Regions from separate parts of the Pseudaeromonas sharmana genome, predicted to be linked through region 1. Evidence: riboswitches for the same ligand, from Rfam matches in the RefSeq annotation. Region 1 holds a riboswitch; the other holds the start of a gene.
The links. A riboswitch is a leader RNA that binds a small molecule or an ion and turns the genes downstream of it on or off. The one in region 1 is predicted to bind lysine.
Positions count from the first base shown of each region.

Region 2: another riboswitch for lysine. It lies ahead of lysC (lysine-sensitive aspartokinase 3); the one in region 1 lies ahead of ACFOSS_RS09990 (Na+/H+ antiporter NhaC family protein).

Region 1 is NZ_JBHSAF010000014.1:24,322-28,234, reverse strand. It holds gene ACFOSS_RS09995 (thymidine kinase) at 1-24, opposite strand, end outside; gene ACFOSS_RS09990 (Na+/H+ antiporter NhaC family protein) at 98-1,675, opposite strand; lysine riboswitch at 1,768-1,943, opposite strand; gene ACFOSS_RS09985 (H-NS family histone-like protein) at 2,241-2,645, shown strand; gene rrtA (rhombosortase) at 2,698-3,300, shown strand; gene pyrF (orotidine-5'-phosphate decarboxylase) at 3,278-3,913, opposite strand, start outside.
Region 2 is NZ_JBHSAF010000014.1:837,185-841,097, reverse strand. It holds gene ACFOSS_RS13515 (DUF1289 domain-containing protein) at 1-96, opposite strand, end outside; gene ACFOSS_RS13510 (heavy metal-binding domain-containing protein) at 99-419, opposite strand; gene ACFOSS_RS13505 (hypothetical protein) at 416-586, opposite strand; gene lysC (lysine-sensitive aspartokinase 3) at 817-2,169, opposite strand; lysine riboswitch at 2,252-2,424, opposite strand; gene argA (amino-acid N-acetyltransferase) at 2,700-3,913, opposite strand, start outside.

The DNA.
Region 1 (3,913 bases):
AAATTTGTAATGTAGCGAGGCCATGCTGTCTCCTGAAAAATAACCGCGACATAATGCCAGAAAATGAAAAGGGGCCGAAGCCCCTTGATCATGCGGTTTAAGCCAGCGACGGCGCTATTGCTCGCTGTCGACCGAGTAAAATCGTCAGGCCGATGGCAAACCAGATCCCGGCACCGATGTAGGCCAGCCAGGTGCTGCCCGAGAGCCCCATCAGCAGATACGCAACCAGGGCTCCAAAGGCTACAAACAGCGCATAGGGCAGTTGTGTCATCACGTGATCGATATGATGGCAACTGGCACCAGTCGACGAAAGAATCGTGGTATCCGAGATCGGTGAACAGTGGTCGCCAAAAACAGCTCCGGCCAGCACGGCGGACAGACTCACCATCAGCAAACTTGGCTCAGCCGCCACCACCATGTCGGCGGCCAAGGGCAGCATGATTCCAAACGTACCCCAACTTGTTCCGGTCGAAAATGCCATGGCACCAGCCAGAACAAACAGCATGGCCGGCAACATCCAGGTTGGCACCCCGAGGCTGACCAACGAGGAGAGGTATTTTCCGGTTTCCATATCGCGGATCACGGCACCGATGGCCCAGGCCAAGACCAGAATACGAATGGCCGGCCACATGGCTTGCACACCGTGCACGGCAACCTGAGTCCACTGGCGAATGGTTAGACGCAATCGCAACGCCAACATCACGGCACTGGCCAACGCCAAGGCGCCGCCTTTTACCAGCGAGCCGCCGACATCGGTATTCTCAAAGGCCTTGAGCAGCGAAAACGGCTCGCCTGCGGCTGTCAGTTTGAGCGCCCCGCTATAGATCATAAAGAATACGGTCGCGGTCACCAGAAACAGAATGGGAACAACCAAATCCCACACCCGACCACGAGACGAAGGGGCCAGCGAAGAGGTTTCGCCAGGCGGAACGCCTTTTTGCGCATCAAACAGCTGCCCTTCGCGCGCTGCGGCTTCATGCCGGGCCATCAGTCCCACATCCTTTTGGAACAGGACGATCGCCAGCACCAACAACAAGGTAAACACGGCGTAGAAATTCAGTGGAATCATGGCAAGAAAGGCCGAGAATGCGGTCACCTGGGTCATGCCATGGGCAGTTAAGATACCGCCAATCAGCGCAATGATATAAGCGCCCCAGGAAGAAATTGGCATCAAGACGCACACCGGCGCGGCTGTCGAATCGAGCAAATAGGCCAATTTGGCCCGGGATATCTGATAGCGATCGGTCACGGGCCGGCAGATGGTCCCTACCGCCAGACTATGAAAATAGTCATCAATAAAAAACAGAAATACCAGCAATCCCGTCATCAACTTGGCTTGCCGGCGTGTCTTGATGTGTTGCTCCGCCCAATCAGCGAAAGCGCGGGTGCCGCCAGAAAGTGTCATCAAACTGATCAGGCAGCCAAGCAACAATAAAAATAACAGGATATTTACGTTCCACAGATTCCAGTCATTATCCTGCCAGAAAATGCCCTGGAAGAGCTTGCCCAAATAGACTGTAGTGCCCACAGGCTCGCCGGCCGACAGTAACAATGCGCCAGTGACGATGCCTGCACCGAGGGATAACAGAACTTTGCGAGTGGCAACGGCCAGGACTACCGTCAACAGTGGCGGAATGATGGAGAGAATTGAATCGGAATAGTGTGTGATACTCATGATCTCGGGTCACCTATAAACATCAGGTGGAGATCTACCGAAGAGGAATAGAAGACAAATATCAGGAAAAATATTCCTGTTGAGACTCCTGCCCTTTCAGTAGCGCTCCATAGTTTGCTCAGACTATGGCAGTGACATTCCTGTTCGAAATGCCCCCAGCAAACGCTCATGACGGAACGTTTACTTCGGCGCTGACGCCTTTCATCGGACTTCACAGGTGTCACCCTCGTCCCAACTACTCTTCGGCAGCGCAACCTCTACTCAAGGTAAGTCGAGCATCTTACTGACATTGGCGCCAAGGTCAATATTTTTATCCGGCAACCTAGCAAAAACCAGCGAAATCGATTGACATGGCAGATTGAAACACAACCCCATTGAGTGTGTTTGCGATAATGATATTTGACTGACGCGACCCGCTGCAGAAAATATCGCATTATTTATTCGTGACGATATTTATTATTTCCAGCCAGCTTGACAATTTTTACTAGCCTATTAAATTAAAAAAAGGTTAATAGTCACAATAAAGAAATCACCACCCAATACCCTCGGATTAAGTGAGACGAACATGAGTGAATTTTTGAAGGTGTTTTTAAATATTCGGAGCCTGCGCGCCGTGGCTCGGGATCTGACGCTGGAACAATTGGAAGAAGGGCTGGCAAAACTCACCAGTATTGTTGAAGAGCGCCGTGCCAATGATGAAGATGAGCGCAAATCCCGTGAAGAGCGTCTGCGTAAAATCAACGAATACATGAATATGCTTCGCGCCGATGGCATTGATCCAACTGAGCTGTTTCCAGCGGCGGCAAGCGATGTAGAAAAAAGCAGCAAGCGTGCACCACGCCCGGCGAAATATCGTTATCTTGATGAAAACGGTCAGGAAAAGACCTGGACCGGTCAAGGCCGCCAACCCTCTCCGATCCGCAAAGCCATAGAAAACGAAGGCAAAAGCCTCAACGATTTCTTAATTTGATATCTAAGAAAATGAAAGAGGGGCTGACGCCCCTTTTCTTTTAGTGACCATCATGATTAAACAAGGCACTGCATTCTGGTGTTTCTTGCTATTGGCTCTGGTTTTTTCCTGCGTAGTTCAGAGCTTCGGTAATGACTCGCTATTATCCTTTGACCGTAGCGCTATTTTGTCTGGAGAGTATTGGCGTCTCATCACTGGGGGCTGGCTGCATCATAATGCTCCCCACATGTTAATGAATCTGCTGGCATTGAGCATATTATGGTGCCTGTTGATTCCGCCTCTAACCGATGGCTTCTGTTTATTACTCTTGGTGTTGCTCGTGAGTCTGGTTGATCTGGGAATATTGATCCTGGTTCCTAAAACGCAACATTACTGGGGGCTATCAGGTGCCCTGCATGGTCTGTTCGCCATCGCAACCTGTCTGCAATTTATTGACAAGAAACGCCTGGCCGCACTCTGGTTAATCGGGCTGATATTAAAACTAGTATGGGATACTGCGCATCTCGACGATACGACAGCCCAGCTAATCGGGACTCGGGTTCATGTCGAGTCACATATTTTGGGCAGTATGGCTGGGCTGGCTATCGGGCTGGCGCTGCTGTTATGGCAACGCCAGGCCCAACGAAACAGGGTTAACCTAACAACGAAAGATTAATGCGCGCTAACGTGGCAGCAGGATCGACCGACTGGGTGATCGGTCGACCGATAACCAGATAATCCGAACCCTGACGACATGCCTGTTCGGGGGTCAGCACACGACGTTGGTCTCCCAGCTCGGCATCAGCAGGGCGTATACCCGGGGTGATCAATTTGAATTCGGCACCCAGCGCCGGTTTTAACAACGGCGCTTCCTGTGCAGAGCAGACGACACCATCCAGACCACAATCGCGAGTCAAAGTAGCCAGCCTTAATACCTGCTCCTGAATCGGAGTTGCAATACCGATAGCCTGTAATTCAGGCTGCTCCATGCTGGTAAGTACCGTGACGGCGATCAGCAAGGGTTTGTCATCCCCATATCGTTCGAGCGCCTCTCTGGCTGCAACCATCATGCGCGGACCACCACTGGCATGAACATTCACCATCCAGACACCCAGCTCGGCGGCAGCAGTTACCGCTTTTGCGACTGTATTGGGAATATCATGGAATTTCAGATCCAGAAACACATCAAAGCCGCGCTGTTGTAAATTACGCACCAACTGAGGACCGAACAGTGTAAACATCTCTTTGCCTACCTTGAGACGACAGGCCTCGGGAGAAACCTGATCGAC
Region 2 (3,913 bases), 810 kb from region 1:
ACCACGCTCATCAGTCTGGCAAACGCCGATACAGGGGCTGGCCAGTTCGAACAGTTCCAGCTGTTCGTTATGGCGAGATGACAGCCCCCTGACCATGTTTAGCGGACTATGACGGCGGTGCCGCTTACACTGACCATCAACATGCCACCATTGGGGCCGACGACTTCGTAGTCGAGATCGATACCGACCACTGCATTGGCTCCCAGCTCCCGCGCCTTGTCGGCCAGTTCGTCCATGGCAATCTGGCGAGCTTTGGCCAGTTCGCGTTCATAGGCACCGGAGCGGCCACCGATGATGTCGCGCAGTCCGGCAAACAAGTCCTTGAAGATATTGGCGCCAAGAATAGCTTCCCCTACGACAATGCCTCGGTATTCAGTGATTTGACGGCCTTCGAGGGTGGGCGTGGTCGAAAGAATCATATGAGGTATCCTTTATCCAACTGATCATAGGCCAGCATAGCAGTTGGTAATGCAGCGGCAAGCGCCAGCTTCAGAAGGTTAATTTTTTTCCCTGCGGCATTTTCTATTTTCCTAAAGGAGCCGCATGCCGTGATTCCCGAATATTCAGAAGACACTCCATCAATCACCCACAAAACAATGAAAATAATACCTTATTTATCAAGGTCATAGCTTGGTATTTTAATGCCAGGTGGTTCCTGTCTATTCAGTGGAATTGAGCGATGCCTGCACCCGGGAGGCCATATGTATTGCCCTGTCATCGATGACACTAATAGAACTTATTGAACAAACTCGCGCCGACCGGAAATAAAAAAGGCGCAGGCTTTGCCTGCGCCGAAACGGAGTAAAAGGACTTAACTTAATCCAACAGCTTGCGGTGCAAACGTTGAATGATCTCTTCCGCCTGGTCCTCGCCGACCAGGAAGCAGAGATTGTGGGCGCTGGCACCGTAACAGATCAGGCGGATATTCACGTCATCAATGGCTTCGAAGACACGGCTGCCTGCGCCGCTAACGGTGCTCATGCTGTTGCCGATCAGGGCAACCAGCGCGAGATTGTCTTCCACCTTGACCTTGCACAGGGCGCCCAGCTCGGCCAGCACCTCATCGCTCAAGATCGACTTGCCATTGGATTGGCTGCCGGTCTGGTCCAGGGTCAGTGCCACACTGACTTCGGAAGTGGTAATCAAGTCAACCGAGATTCGGTGACGGGCCAGAATCGAGAACACCTCGGCGAGAAAGCCGCAGGCGCCGAGCATGTTTGGGCTCTGCAGGGTCAGCAGGATCTGCTTGCGACGCAGGGCCACGGCACGAAACAGCGGATTGGACTCGGTACTGGAGCGAACCCAGGTCCCTCCAGCAGCAGGATCCTTGCTGGAGCCGACAAACACCGGGATATTGCGGCGAACAGCCGGTTGCAGTGTCGACGGGTGCAGAACCTTGGCGCCAAAGGTCGCCATTTCAGCCGCTTCGGCAAAGCTGATCTCCGGGATCGGACGAGCGCTCTGCACCATCCGCGGGTCTGTGGTGTAAATGCCGGGAACGTCAGTCCAGATTTCCAGTTCGCTGACATTCAGCGCTTCGGCCAGCAGTGCGGCACTGTAGTCGCTACCACCGCGGCCCAAGGTGGTGGTCTGACCCTCGGCATTGGCGCCGATGAAGCCCTGCGTGATCACGTAATGGTTAGCAACCAGCGGTGCCAGCTCTTGCTGGCTAAGGGTACGCAATGCCTCAATGGCCGGCGTGGCTTTGCCAAAACGGCTGTCAGTACGCATCACCTTGCGCACATCGAACCAGACGGCATCATGGCCTTGCTGCTTCATCAATTCGGTAAACAAACGGGTCGACATCAGTTCACCCTGCGCGACCATGCGGTCAACCAGCGAGGCATCGGTGACCACGCTGGCTTGCGCCGCCAGATCGCGGACCTCATCCAGCATGTCGCGAATGGTTTGTACCAGCAGGGTAGGGTGGCCCAAGTCAGCCAAAATATGGAACTGGATGTCGGTCAAGCGTTGCAGCCGCTCTTCGCGCGCCTGTTGATCCAAGGTGCCTGCGGCCAGGTCGACCAACAGGTTGGTGACGCCGGCACTGGCGCTCAGCACCACAACACGGGTCTTGGGATTATTAACGACGATCTGGGCACAGCGGCCCATGGCTTCGGCATTGGCAACGCTGGTGCCGCCGAACTTGGCAACGCAAACCTGGTTCACGGGTAAAACTCCTGAAAGACAGCAAAATCCGTTTAATGTTGAAACCAAGAAGGCGGGCGTTTAAGGCGGGAAAAAAGAATTTCCTGCCAGAAGCACTTCACCCTCAGGTGACAGCCCGAGGGATTCAGCCCTCGCAGCCGACTACCAACACGTTACAGTGTGCAAGCAGTCTCGGCGTTGTACCCCCTGACCGGCCATCGACGGATACTGTCATCCTGCTGCCGGCTACCTGAACAACGCGCCTCTTCTGGTTCCCGCTTGAGGCGGGTCTAACACAAATACCCTTTCTCGGGGGTACCTGTCAAATTTACTACCCAAATCCGGAGCCAGATCAAATGTAAGCGCATACAGAAAGCCGTTTCATTTCGTGATCTGGGCTGGACTTTTTTGTTAAACAGATGAAAACAATGCTTGGTTATGTGACCGGTTCCACGAATCCCCCGATCCTGCGCTGCTATATTACGCCGCGTGGAAACCAGAAATCTCCATTGCCAAAACGGGGCCGGTTATTTTGTCGGCCCCGTCTTTTTTTATATATTTTTCAACAAGATTTTCGATCTGCGCTGGTAGTTATAGAGTTTTTGCTTAGTAACGGGCAGATCCGATACCTCTACCGGCTCAAACCCGCGTTCACGGAACCAGTGGATGGAGCGGGTTGTTAACACAAACAGCTTGTGTATGCCTTGGCGACGCGCGTGCTCTTCAATTTTGGCGACGAGCCGATCCCCACGACTGGAACTGCGATAGTCGGGGTGAATCGCGACACAGGCCATCTCAGCCATGGACTCTTCCGGAAACGGATAGAGTGCGGCGCAGCCAATGACCAGACCATCCCGCTCAATAATACTGAAGTGATCGATCTCCATTTCCAGCTGTTCGCGTGAACGGCGCACCAGAATGCCTTCCTCTTCCAATGGCCGAATGAGATCCAGAATGCCGCCAATATCATCAATTGAAGCGGAGCGAGCCTGTTCCGCACTCTGACGAACAATTTGCGTACCGATCCCATCACGGGTAAACAGCTCCTGCAGCAGGGCACCGTCTTCTTTGTAACTCACCAGATGACTGCGCGGTACGCCACCGCGACAGGAGGCAATGGCAGCTCGGAGGTAACGGGCAGTACCGGAACTGTCGTCGCCCTGTTTTTCCAGGGCCCATAGGTACTCTTCGGCTTGTTCCGGGAACAGCTCCGAGACCACCTGTCCATTTTGATGAATAATCCCTTGCTGCGAGCAAAACGAGATCAACTTATCGGCGCCAAGATGAATTGCGACCTGGGCGGCAATCTCTTCGGCATTGACGCTGAAACTCTCACCCGTGACGGAGAATCCGACCGGAGAGACCAGCACGATGGCCTGCTGGTCCAGCTGGCGACGGATACCGTCACTATCGACACGCCGTACCTTGCCGCTATGGCAGTAGTCGATGCCGTCGTCGACGCCGATCGGCTGTGCGGTAACAAAGTTGCCACTGACGACATTCAACCGTGCCCCTTGCATTGGGGTGTTGACCAGGCCCATCGATAACCGAGAGGTGATCTCCAGCTGTAGCCCGCCGCAGACCTGCTTGATGATACGGAAGCTGTCGCTGTCGGTAACGCGGATACGTTTGTGAAAGCGGGAGCGGATCCCGGCCTGGGCCAAGGCGTTGTCAATCTGTGGACGAGCACCAAACACCAGAACCAGCCGAATGCCCAAACTCTGCAGTAGGGCTATATCGGCAACCATGTCGTTGAAATGCTCAT